Regions from separate parts of the Streptomyces sp. JW3 genome, predicted to be linked through region 1. Evidence: predicted binding sites of a transcription regulator. Region 1 holds the regulator's gene; the other holds the start of a gene.
The links. Region 1 encodes HrcA, which represses chaperone genes, less so after heat shock. Its sites were predicted from a motif close to TTNGCACTCNGNNNNNCNGAGTGCNAA; they were not measured.
Positions count from the first base shown of each region.

Region 2: a site for HrcA is predicted at 6,861-6,887, ahead of groES (co-chaperone GroES). Genes of this name have one in related genera too.

Region 1 covers NZ_JBQOUX010000011.1:39,905-50,533, forward strand. Annotated here, with positions in the region: gene ACTT8P_RS07280 (S41 family peptidase) at 48-3,248, opposite strand; gene ACTT8P_RS07285 (hypothetical protein) at 3,294-3,836, opposite strand; gene ACTT8P_RS07290 (16S rRNA (uracil(1498)-N(3))-methyltransferase) at 3,940-4,683, opposite strand; gene ACTT8P_RS07295 (nitronate monooxygenase) at 4,680-5,765, opposite strand; gene dnaJ (molecular chaperone DnaJ) at 6,164-7,297, opposite strand; gene hrcA (heat-inducible transcriptional repressor HrcA) at 7,298-8,314, opposite strand; gene ACTT8P_RS07310 (MBL fold metallo-hydrolase) at 8,477-9,202, shown strand; gene ACTT8P_RS07315 (DUF3097 domain-containing protein) at 9,237-10,052, shown strand; gene ACTT8P_RS07320 (Uma2 family endonuclease) at 10,030-10,608, opposite strand.
Region 2 covers NZ_JBQOUX010000001.1:87,022-97,650, forward strand. Annotated here, with positions in the region: gene ACTT8P_RS00490 (LacI family DNA-binding transcriptional regulator) at 1-718, shown strand, start outside; gene ACTT8P_RS00495 (LCP family protein) at 909-1,919, shown strand; gene ACTT8P_RS00500 (YciI family protein) at 2,027-2,383, shown strand; gene ACTT8P_RS00505 (RNA polymerase sigma factor) at 2,540-3,754, shown strand; gene ACTT8P_RS00510 (class I SAM-dependent methyltransferase) at 3,751-4,980, opposite strand; gene ACTT8P_RS00515 (polysaccharide deacetylase family protein) at 5,070-5,996, shown strand; gene ACTT8P_RS00520 (polysaccharide deacetylase family protein) at 5,993-6,769, shown strand; gene groES (co-chaperone GroES) at 7,034-7,342, shown strand; gene groL (chaperonin GroEL) at 7,475-9,100, shown strand; gene ACTT8P_RS00535 (hypothetical protein) at 9,234-10,559, shown strand; gene ACTT8P_RS00540 (ATP-binding protein) at 10,496-10,629, opposite strand, start outside.

The DNA of each region.
Region 1 (10,629 bases):
GGTCGCGCCCACGCGGCGGAGCCGCAAATGAACACCGCCCCGCGCCCCTAGGTGGGCAGAGTCGGCGGTGTTTTCGCCGGTACCGTTTCCAGCGCCTCAAGCGCGAGCCGTACCGCCTCCTCCAACTGGGGGTCCCGGCCCGCCGCGTGGTCCTGGGGGCGTTGTTCCACCTCCACGTCCGGGTCCACGCCGTGGTTCTCCACGCCCCACTCGTAACCCTCCAGCCAGAAGGCGTACTTCGGCTGGGTGACCAGGGTGCCGTCGACCAGGTGGTAGCGGGAGTCGATGCCCACGACGCCGCCCCAGGTGCGGGTGCCGACGACGGGGCCGAGGCCGAGGGCCTTGATCGCGGCGTTGACGATGTCGCCGTCGGAGCCGGAGAACTCGTTGGCGATGGCGACGACCGGGCCGCGCGGGGCGTCCTGCGGATAGCTGTAGGGCCGCATGCCGCGCGGCACGCCCCAGCCGACGATGCGGCGGGCCAGTTTCTCGACGACGAGCTGGGAGGTGTGGCCGCCGCGGTTCTCGCGGACGTCGACGACCAGTCCCTCGCGGGCGACTTCGACGGCCAGGTCGCGGTGGATCTGGGCCCAGCCGGGGGCCTGCATGTCGGGGACGTGCAGGTAGCCGAGCCGGCCGGCGGAGAGTTCGTGGACGCGGGCCCGGCGGTCGGCGACCCAGGCGTGGTAGCGCAGGGGTTCCTCGTCGGCGACGGGGACGACGACGGCGTGCCGGGGTTCGCCGCCGCCGGCCGGCAGGACGGTCAGCTCGACGGGTTTGCCGGCCGTGCCGACCAGGAGCGGGCCGGGGCCGGTGACCGGGTCGACCGGGCGGCCGGCCACCGCGACGATCGCGTCCCCGGCGCGGATCGCGACGCCGGGGGCGGCGAGCGGGGAGCGGGCGTGCGGGTCGGAGGTCTCCGAGGGCAGCACGCGGTCGACGCGCCAGGCGCCGTCCTGGTGCCGGGACAGGTCGGCGCCGAGCAGGCCCTGCCGGGCGCCGTGGCCGTGGCCGCCGCGCGGGACGACGTAGGCGTGCGAGGTGCCCAGTTCGCCCTGCACCTCCCAGAGCAGGTCGACCAGGTCGTCGTGGGTGGCGACGCGGTCGAGGACGGGGCGGTAGCGGTCGAGTACGCCGTCCCAGTCGACGCCGCTCATGTCGGGCCGCCAGAAGTGGTCCCGCATGACGCGGCCGGTCTCCTCGTACATCTGCCGCCACTCGGCCGCCGGGTCGACGGTCGCCAGGACGCGGGAGAGGTCGACGGTGATGTTGGTGTCGCTGTCGTCGTCGCCCGAGGCGCGGCGGTCGCTGGGGACGACCTTGAGGCGGCCGTCGGTCCACAGCAGGACGCGTTTGCCGTCGCCGCTGACGGTGAAGCGGTCGGCGTCCGAGGCGAGGTGCTCGACGCGCTGCTGGGCGAGGTCGTAGCGCTCCAGCCCGGTGCCCGGGTCGGGGTCCTCGGGGGTGGCCCGGGAGGCGCCGAGGACGCCGGTGACCGGGTGGCGCAGCCACAGCACGCCGTCCTTGGCGGCGCGCAGGCCGGAGTAGCGGGCGGCCTCGACCGGGAAGGGCACGATCCGGTCGGCGAGGCCGTCGAGGTCGACGCGGGTGGTGGGGGCGCCCTCGCTGTCGGGGGTCTCGTCCTTGTCGGCGGCCTCGAAGGGGCGGCCGTGCCGCTGCGGGCCGAACGGCGACGGGGTGGTCGCGGCCAGCGTGATCAGGTGCGGGCGGGTGCCCTCGACGAAGCCCAGGTCGAAGACGTGTTCGTCGTAGACCGGGTCGAAGGAGCGGGTGGACAGGAACGCCAGGTGCTTGCCGTCGAGGGTGAAGGCGGGGGCGTAGTCCTGGAAGCGCAGCGGGGTCGCCTCGGTGACCGTGAGGTCGGTGGTGTTGGCGAGTTTGAGCTGGGACAGCGGGCGGGGGCCGGGGTGGGACCAGGCGAGCCAGTTGGAGTCGGGGGAGAAGACCAGGCCGCGGGCGTCGCCGTCCTCGCTGCGGTCGACCTCGCGGACCTCGCCGGTGGCCCGGTCGACCAGCAGTACCCGGCCGTCGTGGGCGGCGACGGCGGCCTTGCTGCCGTCGGGGGCCATCGCCAGGGCGAGGACCCGGCCGAGCTGTCCGGCGGCGAGCCGGCGCGGGGTGGCGCCGGGCAGCAGGCCGGTGGCGGGCGCGAACTCCAGGGCGTCCTCGCCCTCGGCGTCGGTCACCCACACCGCCCACTGCTCGCCGTCGGCGCGGAAGGCGCGCGGCAGCCGGGCCCGGACGCCGGGGGTGGCGGCCAGCGCGCGGGCGGGTCCGGCGCGGTGGGTGACCCAGTGCACGCCGCCGCGGACGGCGACGGCGCTGCCCCGGCCGGTGTGGTCGGGGGCGGCGGAGCCGAACCAGCGGGCGGCGTTGACCGGGAAGGGCTGGAGGTCGGCGCGGGAGCCGCCGAGCCGGATGTCCAGGCGGCGCGGCTCGGCGCCGTCCAGGTCGTCCAGCGTCCACAGCTCCCCGGCGCTGGAGTAGACGACCCGGGTGCCGTCGGTGGCCGCGTGCCGGGCGTAGAAACCCCCGAGGGGGGTGTGCCGGCGCAGGTCGGAGCCGTCGGCGAGGGAGGAGTAGAGGGCGCCGGTGCCCTCGTGGTCGCAGAGGAAGGCGAGCCGGTCGCCGACCCAGAACGGGTACTCGATGTTGCCGTCGAGGTCCTGGTGGACGCGGACGAACTCGCCGTCGCCGTCCCGGTCGATCCACAGCTTGCCGGCCGTGCCGCCCCGGTACCGCTTCCACCAGGCGGCCTCCCGGCCCATCGGCGCGGACAGCAGCACGGTGTGCGGGCCGAACGCGACGTCGCCGACCGGGCCGTAGGGCAGGGTCTCGGCGGGGCCGCCGTCCAGCGGGATGGCGCGGGCCCAGCTGCGGCGCAGGCTGGCCTGGCCGTAGGTGCTGATGGCCAGCACCCGGCCGTCCGGCAGCCAGCCGCGCACCTGGGTCTTGTGGCTGCCCCAGTGGGTGAGGCGCCGGGACGGGCCGCCGTCGACCGGCGCGACGTGCACCTCGGGGGCGCCGTCCCGGGTGGAGGTCCAGGCCACGGTGGTGCCGTCCGGCGAGATACGCGGCTGGCTGACGGGGGTGTTGTCGGCGCTGACCCGCCAGGCCCGTCCCCCGTCGAGGGGCGCGAGCCACACGTCGTCCTCGGCGGTGAAGGCGGTCAACTCGCCGTGCGGATGCGGAAACCGGAGGTAGGCAGGGGCTGCGGGCTGAGTCACCCCCTCACCCTAAGCAGCGGCGGCGGCGCCGGACAGCGGTTTGGATCACTTGCCCTCGGGCCAGCACTCGGGGCGGGTCTGGCAGTACACGGTCCTGGTGACGGTCACGGTGACGGTGGGGCCGCCGGGCTCGTACGTACTGGAGCCGCTCGTCGGGTCGTTCACCGGCGGGGTGGGGGTGGCGTCGCAGTCGCCCAGCCCGCTGACCCGGAACCGCTCCTTGCCGTCCACCTTCGCGGTGAGTTCGCCGCGCACGCAGGCGCCCTCGACGACGCGGGTGACATGGCCGTCCACGGTGATGTCCTTGCCGTCGTCGGTCTGTCCCTCGCAGCTCACCTCGGCGACCGTCTCCTCGCTCGCCGTGGCACTCGCGCCGGAGCCGTCGTAGGACGCGTTGCAGGTCATCCACCGCACGTTCGCGTCCCGTCGCTCCAGCTCACGGGTGACCGTCTGGTCGGTGGTGTACGCCACCGACGCGGAGTTCAGCCCGGCGGGATCGCACGCGACGACGCCACCTACGGCGACGACGACCGCTCCGGCCGCCAGCACCCCGCGCTGCCTCCGCCGAACACGCCTCAATGCCCCCATGCCGCTTCAGCCTGCCACCGTCCCGCGCCGGGCGGTAGAGCGCATACGGACACTCCGCACCACCCCGCCGCGCTCCGCACCACGCGGGGTGACTCCGTGCGCGTCAGCCCCAGCGGCCGGTGCGGCCCAGCAGCAGGGCGGCGGCGGCCGTGCCGGCCGTCGAGGTGCGCAGGACGGTCGGGCCGAGCAGGTACGGGCGGGCGCCGGCCCCTGCGAAGAGGTCCAACTCCGCGGGGGCGACGCCGCCTTCGGGGCCGACGACCAGCACGATGTCGCCCTCGGCGGGGAGTTCGGCGGTGGCCAGCGGGAGGTCGCCGCTCTCGTGGAGCACGGCGGCGAAGTCGGCGGCGGCCAGCAGGGCGGCGACCTGCTTGGTCGTCGCCGCGTCCGCGACCTCGGGGAACCGGTCCCGGCGGGACTGCTTGCCGGCCTCCCGGGCCGTCGCCCGCCACTTGGCCAGCGCCTTCAGGCCCCGGTCGCCCTTCCACTGGGTGACGCAGCGCGCCGCCGCCCACGGCACGATCGCGTCGACGCCGACCTCGGTCATCGTCTCCACGGCGAGTTCGCCCCGGTCGCCCTTGGGCAGCGCCTGGACGACGGTGATCCGGGGCTGCGGGGCGGGTTCCTCGACCACGGCGTGCAGGCCCATGACGACCAGCCGGTCCTTGCCCTCGGCGGCCTTGACGACGCCCTGGGCCCAGTGGCCGCGCCCATCGGTGAGGACCACGTCCTCGCCGGGCCGCAGCCGCTTCACGGAGACGGCGTGCCGCCCCTCGGGGCCGTCGAGGACGAACTCCCCGCCGGGCAGGTCGTCGAGGGAGCCGGCCACGAACACCGGTGCCGTCATCGGCCCGTACCTCCGGTCGTGTAGTGCGACAACGCCGTCCCGGCGGCGGTGAGTTCGGCCACCAGCACCTCGACCAGCTGCCCGGCGCTCAGGTCGCGGGCCAGCCGGTGGCCCTGCCCGGCCCACAGGGCCAGGCCCTGTACGTCGCCCGCCTTGGCCGCCGCCTTGCGCAGCGGCGCGGTGAGGTGGTGGACGTCCGGGTAGGCGGCGGGGGCGTAGGGGCCGTGCTCGCGCAGGAAGCGGTTGACCAGGCCGCGGGCGGGGCGCCCGGAGAAGGCGCGGGTCAGTTCGGTGCGGACGAACAGCGGGTTGGTCAGCGCCAGCTTGTGCAGGGCGTGCGCGCCGGACTCGGCGGTGGCGAGGAAGGCGGTGCCGAGCTGGGCCGCGCTGGCGCCGGCCGCGAGGACCGCGGCGATCTGGCCGCCGCGCATCAGGCCGCCGGCCGCGATGACCGGCAGGCTCACCGTCTCGCGGGTCTGGGCGACCAGCGACAGCAGGCCGATCCCGGAGCCGTCCGTCTCCGGGACGTCCCGGTGGGTGCCCTGGTGGCCGCCGGCCTCGACGCCCTGCGCGATCACCGCGTCGGCGCCGCACTCCTCGACCGCGCGGGCCTCCTCGGCGGTGGTGGCGGTGACCGCGGCGAAGGTGCCCACCCGGTGCAGGGCGTCGACCGCCTCGCGGGTGGGGACGCCGAAGTGGAACGACACCACCGGTACGGGGTTGTCGAGGAGGACGGCGAGTTTCGTCTCGTAGCCGTCGTCGCGGCCGCTGTCCGGGTCGCCCAGTTCCGTCTCGTACCAGGCGGCCTCGCCGGCCAGCTGATGGGCGTAGACGCCGATGGCCGCGGGGTCGGCGGTCTCCGGCTGCGGCAGGAAGAGGTTGACCCCGAACGGGCGGCCGGTCAGGCTCCGCAGCTGCTTGATCTCCTGGTACATCCCGTCGGGCGTCTTGTACCCGGCGGCCAGGAAGCCGAGCCCGCCCGCCTCGCAGACGGCGGCGGCCAGCCGGGGCACGGAGACGCCGCCCGCCATCGGAGCCTGCACGATCGGATACGGGAAGAGATCGGTCAGCGCGGAGGACATGACCGCATGGTGCCATGTCCGTTGGACAGGACCGAATCCGACCTTCCGTGCCCGGACCGGACCACCAGGGACCGGTTCACGGTCGCCGCGGGGGCGGACTCACCGCCCCCCGCGAACCCGGCTCACCGCCCGTTGAAGGCATCCTTCAACCGCGAGAACAGCCCCTGCTGCCCCGGCTGACGGCGTCTGCCCGGGGGACGACCCCCGGACCCCCGGCAGACCTCCGGCCGACCGCACCGAGGCCCTCGGCCGCCCTCGGCTCACCGCCCGTTGAAGGCATCCTTCAACCGCGAGAACAGCCCCTGCTGCCCCGGCTGACGGCGTCTGCCCGGGGGACGACCCCCGGACCCCCGGCAGACCTCCGGCCGACCGCACCGAGGCCCTCGGCCGCCCTCGGCTCACCGCCCGTTGAAGGCATCCTTCAACCGCGAGAACAGCCCCTGCTGCCCCGGCTGGAACTGCCCCTGGGGCCGTTCCTCGCCGCGGGACTTGGCGAATTCGCGCAGCAGACGTTCCTGGTCGGGGTCGAGCTTGGTCGGGGTCTGGACCTCGACGTGCACGATGAGGTCGCCCCGGCCGCCGCCGCGCAGGTGGGTCACGCCGCGGGCGTGCAGCGGGATCGACTGGCCGGACTGGGTGCCCGGCCGGATGTCGACCTCCTCCAGGCCGTCCAGCGTCTCCAGCGGCACCTTGGTGCCGAGGGCCGCCGCCGTCATCGGGAGGGTGACCGTGCAGTGCAGGTCGTCGCCGCGGCGCTGGAACTGGGAGTGCGGCAGCTCGTGGATCTCGACGTACAGGTCACCGGCCGGGCCGCCGCCGGGGCCGACCTCGCCCTCGCCCGCGAGCTGGATGCGGGTGCCGTTGTCCACACCGGCCGGGATCTTCACCGTCAGCGTGCGCCGGGAGCGGATGCGGCCGTCGCCGGCGCACTCCGGGCACGGCGTGGGCACCACCGTGCCGAAGCCCTGGCACTGGGGGCAGGGCCGCGAGGTCATGACCTGGCCCAGGAAGGACCGGGTGACCTGGGAGACCTCACCGCGGCCGCGGCACATGTCGCAGGTCTGGGCACTGGTGCCCGGCGCCGCGCCCTCGCCGTTGCAGGTGTTGCAGACCACGGCCGTGTCGACCTGGATGTCCTTGGTCGTGCCGAAGGCCGCCTCGTCCAGCTCGACCTCGATCCGGATCATCGCGTCCTGGCCGCGGCGGGTGCGCGAGCGCGGCCCGCGCTGCGACGCCGTGCCGAAGAACGCGTCCATGATGTCCGAGAAGTTCCCGAAGCCACCCTGTCCGAAGCCGCCGGCGCCACCGCCCGACTGGGACAGCGGGTCGCCACCGAGGTCGTAGACCTGCTTCTTCTGCGGGTCCGAGAGCACCTCGTAGGCGGCGTTGATCTCCTTGAACCGCTCCTGCGTCTTCGGATCGGGGTTGACGTCCGGGTGCAGCTCGCGGGCGAGCCTCCTGAACGCCTTCTTGATCTCGTCCTGGGACGCGTCGCGGCGCACGCCGAGTACGGCGTAGTAGTCCGTGGCCACTTATGACTCCGCCAGGATCTGTCCGACGTACCGTGCCACTGCGCGTACCGCTCCCATCGTTCCCGGGTAGTCCATGCGGGTCGGTCCGACCACGCCGAGCTTGGCAACCGCCTCGCCGCCCGAACCGTAGCCCACCGACACGACGGACGTGGAGTTGAGTCCCTCATGGGCGTTCTCATGACCGATTCGCACGGTCACGCCCGGATCCTTCGCCTCGCCGAGCAGCTTGAGAAGCACCACCTGCTCCTCAAGCGCCTCCAGCACCGGCCGGATCACCAGGGGGAAGTCATGGCCGAAGCGGGTGAGATTGGCGGTGCCGCCGATCATCAGCCGCTCCTCGTTCTCCTCGACCAGCGTCTCCAGCAGGGTGGAGAGCACCGTGGCGACCGTACCGCGGTCCTCCGCGCCGAAGGCGTCGGGGAGGTCCTCGACGAGCGTCGGCACGTCCGTGAACCGGCGTCCCGCGACCCGGCTGTTGAGCCGGGCCCGCAGATCCGCCACCGAGGTCTCGCCGAACGGCGCCGGACAGTCCACCATGCGCTGCTCGACCCGCCCGGTGTCCGTGATCAGCACGAGCATCAGGCGCGCGGGCGCGAGCGGCAGCAGCTCCACGTGCCGCACGGTGGAGCGGGTCAGCGACGGGTACTGCACGACCGCCACCTGCCGGGTGAGCTGCGCGAGCAGCCGTACCGTCCGGGCCACCACGTCGTCGAGGTCGACCGCGCCCTCCAGGAAGTTCTGGATGGCGCGCCGCTCGGGCGCGGTCATGGGCTTGACCCCGGCGAGCTTGTCGACGAAGAGCCGGTAGCCCTTGTCGGTGGGGATGCGCCCGGCGCTGGTGTGCGGCTGGGCGATGAACCCCTCCTCCTCCAGCGCCGCCATGTCGTTGCGCACGGTGGCCGGGGAGACGCCGAGGCTGTGCCGCTCGGTGAGGGCCTTGGAGCCGACCGGCTCCTCGGTGCCGACGTAGTCCTGGACGATGGCGCGCAGCACCTGCAGCCTGCGTTCGCTGAGCATCGCGCGCACCTCCCGATCACGTCCGCCCGCTGTCTGCCCTGGCACTCAGAGCGTGCGAGTGCCAGACTTCCCCGGCCCAGTGTACGGCCGTGGGGTACACCCCCGGCAAGGCCGGGCCCGCGCTGCCGTCCGCGGCGGGCCGGCACCGCTAGCGTCGCCGCCATGACGGTGACTTGGGAAGAGCTGGGATGGGAGCGGCTGGCGGCCGGGGTGGGGCGGCGCCGGCTGCCGGTGTGGGACTGCACGGCCGGGCTGGTGGTCGGCGGGGACGCGGCGCTGGTGATCGACGCCGGGTCGAGCCTGGGCGAGGGCGCGCGGCTGCGCACCGAGGCGGAGCGGCTGGCCGGCCACCGTGTGACGCATCTCGCGCTGACCCACGCGCACTTCGACCACGTCTTCGGCGCGGCGGCGTTCGCGGGGGCCGAGGTGTACGGCGCGGTGGGCGTCGACGCGGTGCTCGGCGAGGGGCGGGCGGCGCTGCGGGCGGACGCGACGGCCAACGGCCTTGACCGGCGCCGGGCGGCGGAGGCGGTGGACGCGCTGGCGACCGTCCGGCACCAGGTGAGCGGCGAGTGGACGCTCGACCTGGGCGGTGGCCGGCAGGTGCTGCTGGCGAACGTGGGCCCCGGGCACACCGCCCATGACCTGGTGGTGCTGGTGCCGGGCAGTCCGGAGGTGGTCTTCTGCGGGGACCTGGTGGAGGAGTCCGGCCAGCCGCAGGCCGGGCCGGACGCGCTCCCCGGGCACTGGCCGGACGCCCTGGACCGGCTGCTCGCGCTGGGCGGCGAGGACGCCCGGTACGTGCCCGGTCACGGGGCGGTGGTGGACGCGGAGTTCGTGCGGGCCCAGCGGGACGCGCTGGCGGCGCGGTTCGGCGTGTCGCGCTGATCGCGTCGGTGGCGTTCCTCGTATCGTCGGCGGAATGCGCCAGTACTCCGCCGATCTCACTCCCCCGTGGAAGAAGCCGCAGCCCGTTCCCGAGGTCCCCGCCGATCCCGGACTCGTCGTCGAGGAACCCGGCACCGGGTTCTGCGGCGCGGTGACCGGCTGCGAGGCGGGCACGGTGACGCTGGAGGACCGCTTCGGCAAGCGCCGGGTGTTCCCGCTGGAGCCGCGCGGGTTCCTGCTGGAGGGCCGGGTGGTGACGCTGGTCAGGCCGTCGTCGCCGGGTCCGGTACGGCCGTCCCGTACGGCGTCCGGTTCGGTCGCCGTGCCCGGCGCGCGAGCACGGGTGGCGCGGGCCGGGCGGATCTACGTCGAGGGCCGGCACGACGCCGAGCTGGTCGAGAAGGTGTGGGGCGACGACCTGCGCGTGGAGGGTGTGGTCGTGGAGTACCTGGGGGGCGTGGACGACCTGCCGTCGATCGTCGACGACTTCGCGCCGGGCCCGGACGCCCGGCTGGGGGTGCTGGTGGACCACCTGGTGCCGAGGTCGAAGGAGTGGCGCATCGCCGAGTCGGTGACCAGCGAACACGCGCTGGTGGTCGGCCACCCCTACATCGACATCTGGGAGGCCGTGAAGCCGGCCGCGCTGGGCATCCCCGGCTGGCCCCGGGTGGAACGCGGTCAGGACTGGAAGACCGGGGTGTGCCGGGCGCTGGGCTGGCCGGACGAGAACACCGGGGCGGTGTGGCAGGCGATCCTGGCCCGGGTGGGGTCGTACCGGGACCTGGAGCCGGAGCTGCTGGGGCGGGTGGAGGAGCTGATCGACTTCGTCACGGGCGGTGATGTGGCTTGACGCCCTTGTAGGTGCCGAACAGGGTGGTGTCCAGTTCAACGCCCAACTGTTCCAGCGGCAGCGGCGTCCCGAACCTGGTGATCCGCTGCACCTGATAGTCGGCTCCCTCGCCTCGTCCGACCGGTTCCGAGTACAGCACGCACTGGGCCATGATGGGGTCGATGATCAGGTACGCGGGCACTTCACCGGCAGCGTAGATCAGACGCTTGACGCCATAGTCCCGGTCCACGCTGGTCTTCGAGACCACTTCCACGGCCAACGTGATCACTTGGGACGGTAGAAGACGACCCGATGCCGGGCCGACGCCAACCTCCATGACCACCAGATCGGGCACGGGCTCGCTGGCCTCGTCAACGACATCGACGTCCTGAGTCTGAAGCCGCTCCCAGCGCCGGTGCGGGATTTGGTCCATCAGGGAAGTGACGATCCGGTTGTGCACCAGATCAGGGCCGGCCATCATCACGATTTCCCCCCGGAGCAACTCGACCTTGAGCCCCTCGGGAGGCTCGAACCCCGCGAAGAACTCCGCGACTCCACGTTCGTCCACAGCTGTCATCTCCGTGGCCCTCCACATCCG
Region 2 (10,629 bases), on a different contig from region 1:
GCTGACCCCCGGGCGGACCTGGGCCGACCAGGTCGCCGCCCGCCGCCCGCACGGGGTGGTGCTGGTGCTGTCCGGCCTCGACGAGTCCCAGCGGGCACTGCTGACCAGCCGTTCCATCCCGTTCGTGGTGATGGACCCGGCGGGCGACCCGGGGGCCGACGTGCCGTCCATCGGTGCCACCAACTGGCAGGGCGGACTGGCCGCCACCCGGCACCTGGTCGAACTGGGCCACACCCGGATCGGCGCGCTCAGCGGACCGACCCGGATGATGTGCAGCCGGGCCCGGATCGACGGCTACCGGGCCGCCCTGGAGACCGCCGGGCTGCCCGTCGACCCGGCCCTGATCCGCACCGGCGACTTCCATCACGAGACCGGCTACCGCCAGGGCCTGGACCTGCTGCGCCGCCCCGACCGGCCGACCGCGGTCTTCGCCGGCAACGACCTCCAGGCGCTCGGCCTGTACGAGGCCGCCCGGGAGCTGGGGCTGCGCGTCCCGGAGGACCTGAGCGTGGTCGGCTTCGACGACCTGCCGGTGGCCCGCTGGGTGGGGCCGCCGCTGACGACCGTACGGCAGCCCCTGACGGAGATGGCCGAGGCCGCGGTCCGGCTGGTGCTCGACCTCGGCCGGGAGGGCGGCAGCGCGGCGGCGACCCGGGTGGAGCTGGCGACCAGCCTGGAGGTGCGCAGCAGTACGGCTCCGCCGGCGACGGCGGCTTAGCGGAAGCAGTCGAGTTCGGAACCGAAAGTTTCGATCCGCCTGGTCGGTGTCCTGCCCCGTCCCCTGAAGTCTGAGATTCTCCGCAGAAAAGGCCGCCCTCTGTCGCCGCCCGCAATAATTCGGACTTACGTTCTTCCCTGCGGGCACTTGAAACGGGAACAACCCAGGGGCTGGGGACAGGGGCGGACACATGGGCGGGCGGGCAAGAGTGCTGAGGGCCGCCGGCCTCACGTTGGCGGGCGCCCTGCTCCTCGGCGTCGCGGCGGCCGGCTGGGTCTACTGGCACCTCAACGACAACATCACCGGCGTCGACATCAACAGCGCGCTCGGTGACGACCGCCCGGCCCGCGCCACGCCCACGCCGTCCGCGTCGGCGTCCGCCGCCCCGCAGGACACCGGCCCGCTCAACATCCTGGTGCTCGGCTCGGACTCGCGCAGCGGCGCGGAGAACGAGGAACTCGGCGGCGGCGACAGCGAGGGCGCCCGCTCCGACACCGCGATGGTGGTCCACCTCGACGCCGGCCGCACCAGCGCCACCGTCGTCAGCATCCCGCGCGACACCCTCGTCACCCGCCCGTCCTGCCCGCTGGCGGACGGCGGATCGACGCGGGAGGCGTACCAGGTGATGTTCAACACCGCCTACGCGGTGGGCGGTCCGGTGTGCGCGGTGAAGACGGTCGAGGCCATGACGGACGTCCGCATGGACCACTACATCGAGATCGACTTCGCCGGCTTCGCCAAGCTGGTGGACGCCCTCGGCGGGGTCACCGTCACCACCGACGAGGACATAGACGACGAGCAGAGCCACCTGACGCTGAAGGCGGGCACCCACCACCTCGACGGCGCCCAGGCCCTCGGGCTGGCCCGCACCAGGCACGGCCTGGCCGACGGCAGCGACCTGGCCCGGATCGAACTCCAGCAGAAACTGGTCAAGGCGCTGCTGAAGCAGATCTCCGACACCGACCTGCTCACCGACCCCGCCCAGCTCTACGACGTCGCCGACGCCGTCACCGGCAGCCTCACCACCGACACCGGGCTGGACTCGCTGAGCGAGCTGATGAGCCTGGGCCAGAGCATCGGGGGGCTCGCGGCGGACGAGGTGAAGACGGTGACGATGCCGGTGGTGCAGGCCCCGTCCGACATCAACCGGGTGGTCGCCGACGAGCCGGAGGCGAGCGAGCTGTGGGAGTCGCTGCGGTGACCCCGTGAAGAAAACTTCGGTGACCGTGTCGATCCCTCGGCCCGCCGATCGACGTACAGGGTGAGAGGCCGGACAAGGAACCCGGCCGCCGAACCCGAGGAGTCACCATGCCCCGCTTCCTGTCGCTGATCCGCATCGACGAGGTCAACGCCCCCGCCGAGGGTCCCAGCCCCGAACTGATCGAGCGGATGGGCAAGTTGATGGAGGAGATGACGAAGGCCGGCGTCCACCTCGACGACGGCGGACTGGCCCCCACCGCCCAGGGCGCCCGGGTCCACTACTCCGGCGGACAGCTCTCCGTCACGGACGGGCCGTTCACCGAGACCAAGGAGGTCATCGGCGGATACGCGATGCTCCAGGCCAAGGACCAGGCCGAGGCGGTCGAGTGGGTCAAGCGGTTCCTGAAGACCCACGAGGAGCACTGGACGATCACCTGTGAGGTCCGGGAGATCCTCGGCGACTGATCGCCGGCGAGTGACTGTCGGCGACTGACGCGACGGTTGGCCGGGGGCGGCCCACGGTGTTGCATGGGGGCTGTGGAACCACCACAGTCACCGCGGTCCGTCCCCGCCGCCCCCGCCGCCACCCCCGCTCGGACCGCCCGGACCGCCCGGACCGCCATCGAGACGGTCTTCCGGCTGGAGTCCCCGCGCGTCATCGCCGGCGCCGCCCGTATCGTCCGCGACCTCGGGATCGCCGAGGAACTCGCCCAGGACGCCCTGGTCGCCGCCCTGGAGCAGTGGCCCCGGGACGGCGTCCCCGACCACCCGGGCGGCTGGCTCATGACCACCGCCCGCCGCCGCGCCGTCGACCTGGTCCGCCGCCGGGAGACCTACGCCCGCAAGCTCGCCGAGATCGGCCGGACCCTGACCGACGCGGCCCCGCCCGAGGAGCCGTCCGACCCCGACGACATCGACGACGACCTGCTCCGCCTGGTCTTCACCGCCTGCCACCCGGTGCTCTCCGCCGAGGCCCGCACCGCCCTCACGCTGCGCCTGCTCGGCGGCCTGACCACCGCCGAGATCGCCCGCGCCTTCCTGGTCCCCGAGGCCACGGTCGCGCAGCGCATCGTCCGCGCCAAACGCACCCTCGCCACCCGCGGCGTCCCCTTCGAGGTGCCGTACGGCCCCGACCGCGAGGCCCGCCTCGGCTCGGTCCTGGACGTCATCTACCTGATCTTCAACGAGGGATACGCGGCCACCGCCGGCGACGACCTGCTGCGCCCCGCCCTGTGCGAGGACGCCCTGCGGCTGGCCCGCGTGCTGTCCGCCCTGATGCCGAAAGAACCCGAAGTGCACGGCCTCGCCGCCCTGCTGGAGTTCCAGTCCTCCCGCACCGCCGCCCGCACCGGCCCGGACGGCGCACCCGTCCTGCTCAAGGACCAGGACCGGCGCCGCTGGAACCGCCTGCTCATCACCCGCGGCCTCACCGCCCTGGCCCGCGCCGACGCCACCGCCCCGGGCCGCTACGTCCTCCAGGCCGCGATCGCCGCCTGCCACGCCCAGGCGTTCAGCTACGAGGAGACCGACTGGCCGCGCATCGCCGCCCTCTACGGCCTGCTCGCCGCCCGCGTCCCGTCCCCGGTGGTGGAACTCAACCGGGCGGTCGCCGTCTCGATGGCCGAGGGTCCGGCCCCCGCCCTGGAACTGGTGGACGCCCTGGCCGCCGAACCCGCCCTGCGCGCCTACCACCTGCTGCCCAGCGTCCGCGGCGACCTGCTGCACCGCCTGGGCCGTACGGCCGAGGCCCGCGCGGAGTTCGCCCGGGCGGCGTCCCTGACCGGCAACGAACGGGAACGCGAGCTGCTCCTGCGACGCGCGGGGGAGTGCCGTTAACGGACCGGATGCCCGATCAGCATCGTCGGCGCCCCCGCCACCCGGGTCAGGATCACGGTCGCGGAGTTCGGCCCCTGCGGTTTGACCTTCCGCCGCAGCTCCTCCGGCTCGACGGCCGACCCCCGCTTCTTCACGGTCAGCACCCCGACCCCCCGCTCCCGCAGCAGCGCCTTCAGCTTCTTGACGTTGAAGGGCAGCACGTCGGTGATCTCGTACGCGGTGGCGTACGGCGTCGGCCGCAGTGCGTCCGCCGTGACGTACGCGATCGTCGCGTCCAGCAGCCCGCCGCCGACCTGGTCGGCCACCTCCGCGACCAGATGGGCGCGGACCACGGCGCCGTCCGGTTCGTAGAGGTACCGGCCGGGGGTGCGGACGTCCGGGTCGGGCAGCCGCCGGGAGAGCAGGGTGCGCGGCCCCGGCAGCAGGGTCGCCCGCACCGCCCCCGGCTCGGTGCCGAACCACAGCACCGCCTCCTTCACGTCCCCGCCGTCCGAGATGAACTCGGCCTCCGCGCCCGCCGGCACGGCCTCGTGCGGAATGCCGGGCGCGACCTTCAGCGCGGCCGCCCTGACCGCCGTACGGGCCGCCGCGACGGCCCACGACAGGGGCGGCGAGTACGCCTCGGGATCGAAGATCCGCCCACCCGTCGCCCGACCGCCGCCCCTCACCGACGCGCTGCGCGCGGCCCCTCCTGAACGCCCACCCCGCCTGGCGGGGTCGACGAAGACCGCGTCGTACCCGTCCGTCGCCACCTCCTGGACATCCGCCTCCCGCACCTCGATCAGGTCGCCGAGCCCGAGCGCCCGGGCGTTGGCGCGGGCCGCGGCGGCCGTCGCCGGGTCGCGGTCCACCGCCAGCACCCGGATCCCCGCCCGGGCCAGCGCGATCGCGTCCCCGCCGATCCCGCAGCACAGGTCGGCGACGGAGGTCACGCCCAGTTCGGTGAAGCGCCGGGCGCGGTACGCGGCGACACTCGCCCGGGTCGACTGCTCGACCCCGTTCGGGGTGAAGAACATCCGCCCGGCGTCCTCGGCCCCGAACTTCGCCACCGCCCGCTGCCGCAGCCGGGCCTGCCCGAGCGCCGCCGACACCAGGTCGGCCGGGTGGCCGCGGCGCAGCCGGGTGGCGACGGCCAGCTCCGCGGCCGGATCGGTGTCGCGCACCTCGGCGAGGAGGTCGCGGCCGGCGGGGGTGTCGAGGGCGAGGAGGGCGTCGAGGTCGTTCACCGGGCCATTGTGGGCCAGTCGGTGGACCGGCCGGCTCCGGTCGCGTGTCGGGCGGGCGCGCGGTCCGGTGACTGCGAAGATCCGGCACCATGCGAGCAGTAGTACAAAATGACAAAAGTCGGGCTTCTCGTACCCGCCTCCGGAAGACGCGCGTCCGTGGCGGCCTCGCCGTGCTCGCCGTCGTCGCCGTCGGCCTCCAGGGCTGTGCGCAGAACTCCACCGAGGTACGGCCCGCCGCCGGCCAGCCGCTCCAGGCGGCGCCGGCCCGCGCACTGGACGCCTACGCCGCCAAGCTGCGCGCCGCGCACGCCGTGGCGAAGCGCTGGGGGTTGCGGAGGGCCCCGCTGTCGGCGCCCCCACCCCCCGCCGAGAAACCCGAGATCCCCACCCGCGACGGCTTCGAGGTCGACGACCACACCGAACGCGGCCTGCCGCCGGTCTTCACCACGGTCCCCACCAAGGAGAAGATCGTCTTCCTCACCATCGACGACGGCGGCGAGAAGGACCGCCGCTTCCTGAAGATGATGAGCGACCTGAAGATCCCGTACACCGCCTTCCTCAGCGACTACCTGGTGAAGGACGACTACGCCTACTTCAAGAAGATGCAGGCCCGGGGCGTCACCCTGAACAACCACACCCTCACCCACCCGTACCTCCCCGGCCTCTCCTACGCCGAGCAGAAGCACGAGATCTGTGGCATGCAGAAGGTCATCCGCGAGCGGTACGGAAAACGCCCCGCCGTCTTCCGCCCGCCCTTCGGCAACTACAACCAGGACACCCTGGTCGCCGCCAAGAGCTGCGGCGTCACCCACGTCCCGCTCTGGAACGAGGAGGTCTTCGTCGACCACTGGGACTACCGCGAGTGGGACCGGAAGATCCACCGCGGCGACATCGTCCTCACCCACTTCCGGGGCACCAAGGACTGGGACGGCACCATGCCCGACATGGTCCGCCGCTTCCTGGACAAGATCACCGCCGAGGGGTACGCGGTGGCCCGCCTGGAGGACTACCTGTGAGGCGGCGCCGGCGGGCCGGGGCGGCCGGCGCCCCCTTGGCCGCTCCTTGGGCCGCTCCCTGGGCCGCCGCCCTGGCCGTCGCCGCCTTGCTCACCGCCTGCGCCCCGGCCGGCGCCCCCGCGGCCGGCCCAGGGGCGGGCGGGGGCGGGGCGGGCCGAGGAGGGACGGCCGGGGGCGGGGCGGGCGACCTGCCGCCCGTCCTGGACCACGTCCCCACCCGCGACCGCGTCGTCTTCCTCACCTACGACGACGGCGCCGAACGCGACCCCGGCTTCCCCGCCCTCGTCCGCGTCCGGCGGCTGCCGGTCACCCTGTTCCTCACCGACACGGTGGCCGGACCGGCGTACGGCCACTTCGCCCAGCTCCGCGCGGTCGGCGCGAGCCTCCAGAACCACACCCTGGACCACCCCGCCCTGCCCGGCCTGCCCTACGCCGGCCAGCGCGCCGAGATCTGCGGCCAGCAGCGCAAACTGAAGTCCCGCTTCGGCGTCCGCCCCCGCCTGTTCCGCCCGCCCTACGGCCGCTACGACACGGCCACCCTGCGCGCGGCCGCCGACTGCGGTGTCACGGCGGTCGTCCTGTGGCGCGCCGCACCGGACCCGGCCGGCACCCTGACCTTCACCCACGGCGAGTCCCGCCTCCGCCCCGGCGACATCATCGCCATCGACCCCGACCGCCCGAAGGGCCCGTCATTGACGGCCCGTACGGAGCGGGTGCTGCGGGAGATCGAGGAGCGGGGGCTGCGGGTGGGGCGGCTTGAGGACTATCTGTGACTTCGGCGGTGACTGAGGCCGTTCAGGCCGATGACGACCGCGCTTCAGGAACCGGCGTCACCAGCGAATCCCCGCCGACGCGCCGCCGGCATTGGCACTCCGCTTGACCGAGTGCTAATCGCGGTCATAGTCTCAGGTCTGGCACTCCCCACTGGAGAGTGCCAGCTGCGCGACGGGCAGGTCCGGCACCCGCGACGACGGATCCACCTGGTCGCCACCTCAGACAGTTAACCCCGTGAGATCTCCGAAGGGGGAGGTCGGATCGTGACGACCACCAGCTCCAAGGTTGCCATCAAGCCGCTCGAGGACCGCATTGTGGTCCAGCCGCTCGACGCCGAGCAGACCACCGCCTCTGGCCTGGTCATTCCGGACACCGCCAAGGAGAAGCCCCAGGAGGGCGTCGTCCTGGCTGTTGGCCCGGGCCGCTTCGAGGACGGCAACCGTCTTCCGCTCGATGTCGCCGTCGGCGACGTCGTGCTCTACAGCAAGTACGGCGGCACCGAGGTGAAGTACAACGGCGAGGAGTACCTCGTCCTCTCGGCCCGCGACGTGCTCGCGATCATCGAGAAGTAGTTCACCCGAAGCACCTGGCTTCGAACCACGCATGACAGCTGCGCCCCTGGCCCCCGCCACCACTATGAAGCCGGGCGCCCGGGGCGCAGTGCCGTATAACCCCAAAATTTCCGGAAGAGGGCTCACGCTCCCATGGCGAAGATCCTGAAGTTCGACGAGGACGCCCGTCGCGCCCTCGAGCGCGGCGTCAACAAGCTCGCCGACACGGTGAAGGTGACGATCGGCCCCAAGGGCCGCAACGTCGTCATCGACAAGAAGTTCGGCGCCCCCACCATCACCAACGACGGTGTCACGATCGCCCGCGAGGTCGAGATCGAGGACCCGTACGAGAACCTCGGCGCCCAGCTGGTGAAGGAGGTGGCGACCAAGACCAACGACATCGCGGGTGACGGTACGACCACCGCCACCGTGCTGGCCCAGGCGCTGGTCCGCGAGGGCCTGAAGAACGTCGCCGCGGGTGCCTCCCCGGCGCTGCTCAAGAAGGGCATCGACGCGGCCGTCAAGGCGGTCTCCGACGACCTCCTCGCCACCGCCCGCCCGATCGAGGAGAAGTCCGACATCGCCGCGGTCGCCGCGCTGTCCGCCCAGGACAGCCAGGTCGGCGAGCTGATCGCCGAGGCGATGGACAAGGTCGGCAAGGACGGTGTCATCACCGTCGAGGAGTCCAACACCTTCGGTCTGGAGCTGGACTTCACCGAGGGCATGGCCTTCGACAAGGGCTACCTGTCGCCGTACTTCGTGACGGACCAGGAGCGCATGGAGGCCGTCCTGGAGGACGCCTACATCCTGATCAACCAGGGCAAGATCTCCTCCATCCAGGACCTGCTGCCGCTGCTGGAGAAGGTCATCCAGGCCAACTCCTCCAAGCCGCTGCTGATCATCGCCGAGGACGTCGAGGGCGAGGCCCTGTCGACCCTGGTCGTGAACAAGATCCGCGGCACGTTCAACGCGGTGGCCGTCAAGGCCCCCGGCTTCGGCGACCGCCGCAAGGCGATGCTCCAGGACATGGCGGTCCTCACCGGCGCCACGGTCATCTCCGAGGAGGTCGGCCTCAAGCTCGACCAGGTCGGCCTGGACGTGCTCGGCACCGCCCGCCGGATCACCGTCACCAAGGACGACACCACCATCGTCGACGGTGCCGGCGAGAAGGCCGACGTCGAGGGCCGCGTCAACCAGATCAAGGCCGAGATCGAGGCCACGGACTCCGACTGGGACCGCGAGAAGCTCCAGGAGCGCCTCGCCAAGCTGGCCGGCGGCGTGTGCGTGATCAAGGTCGGCGCCGCCACCGAGGTGGAGCTGAAGGAGCGCAAGCACCGTCTGGAGGACGCCATCTCCGCGACCCGCGCCGCGGTCGAGGAGGGCATCGTCTCCGGTGGCGGCTCCGCCCTGGTGCACGCGGTCAAGGTGCTGGAGGGCAACCTCGGCAAGACCGGCGACGAGGCCACCGGTGTCGCGGTGGTCCGCCGCGCCGCCGTCGAGCCGCTGCGCTGGATCGCCGAGAACGCCGGCCTGGAGGGCTACGTCATCACCTCCAAGGTCGCCGAGCTCGACAAGGGCCAGGGCTTCAACGCCGCCACCGGCGAGTACGGCGACCTGGTCAAGGCCGGCGTCATCGACCCGGTGAAGGTCACCCGCTCCGCCCTGGAGAACGCCGCGTCCATCGCCTCCCTCCTCCTGACGACCGAGACCCTGGTCGTCGAGAAGAAGGAAGAGGAAGAGCCGGCCGCCGCGGGCCACAGCCACGGCCACAGCCACTGAGGCTGTCCGCAGCTTCTTGAGCTGAACGCCGGTGCCCGGCACCCCTCGGCGGGGGTGCCGGGCACCGGCGCGTTGCGCGCGTTGTCAGTGGCCTCGGGCATGCTGTGAGCAGTGGTCGAGGGGAGGGGGCGCGGTGCGTACTGCGGTCAGGGGCGAGGTATGGGTCGAGTACAGCACGACCTACGTGGAGAGCGATCCGGACGGCCGGATCCCGCTGCGCGACGAGGCGTTCGCGGGCCAGAGCCAAGGACTGTGCGGGGCCGCCGCGCCCGGCTTCCTCTGGCTGATCACCGGCCTGCACACGGGCAGCGTCGGTTTCACGGTCGAGCTGCACGAGCAGGAACCCGCCCTGGACCCGGCGTGGGAGGAGGCGGTGGAGGCGTCCTTCCGTCCCATGTCGGCACAGACCCTGCTGGCACCGGAGGACAGCGGCACGGCCTGGGACCTCGGCCTGCCGATGACCGACCACCGGGTGCGCTACCGCGCCCGGGGCTTCGACGAGGGCCGTAACCGGGACACCCGCTCGCCCGGACAGCCACCGGCCGACACCTACCTCCTCCAGTTCTGGCCCGCCCCGCCCGCCCCGGACCGCGTACTCCGCCAGACCTCACCGCACGCCGCCTACTGGCACGACGTCGCACGCGAACTCCCCCCGCCGCCCACCCCCGAGCAGCGCGCCGAGGCCGAACGCCGGGCCCAGGAAGCGGAAGCGCGCGCCGCCGAGAAGCGCCGCCTGCACCGCGAGCGCTGGGAATGGGGCGGCCGGCTCCCGAGCGACACCCTGCGCGCCGTGGGCGGCAACGTCCGCGGCCTGCTGCGCTTCGACCCCGACCTGGTGCACACCCTGGACGCGGCCGGACCCGACGTCCAGCGCCGGGTGGCGGTACGGGCCGCCCACCGCGCCTGCGAGACGGCGGGTCTGACGGACGTACCGTGGATCGCGCGGGCGCTCACGGCGGTGGCGGAGGAACGCCCGCTGCCTCCGCCGTTCGACGACCCGACCGCGTCGTGGGAGGCGCTGCACACGGACTCGCGGGTGCCGCGCGACAAGTCGGTCTGGGCGGCGACACCTCCGGAGCGGGAGCCGTACCAACCGCCACAGCCCGCGCCGAGCCCCGGAGTCCGCTGGGTACCGGCACCGAAGTCGGCACCGTCCGGGCCGGGCCTGGGCCGCCTGCTGGGCCACTTCGAACCGGCGGAACCCGATGAGATACCGACAGGGCTGGAGCGCCCCGTCCTCGGCGCGGTGCTGCACCCCGCTGTTGTCCCACGGGCACCGGACCGCATCTCCCAACCGCACTTCGCCCTCCCCGCCGTCCCCGCCGCCGCCGACCCCGACCCACTGCGCGCGGCCCTGGACGCGGTGTGGCACGCGCTCGGCACTTACGGCGAGGGCTATCCGGCGTTGCTGACGGAGGTCCGAGAAATGTGCGGCGAGGTGGAGCAGGAGGGCAAGTGAACGGCACCGGTCCGGACGGAGACCACCGCCCACACCGTCTTCCCGGGCCCGCCGGCCCGTTCGGACACTC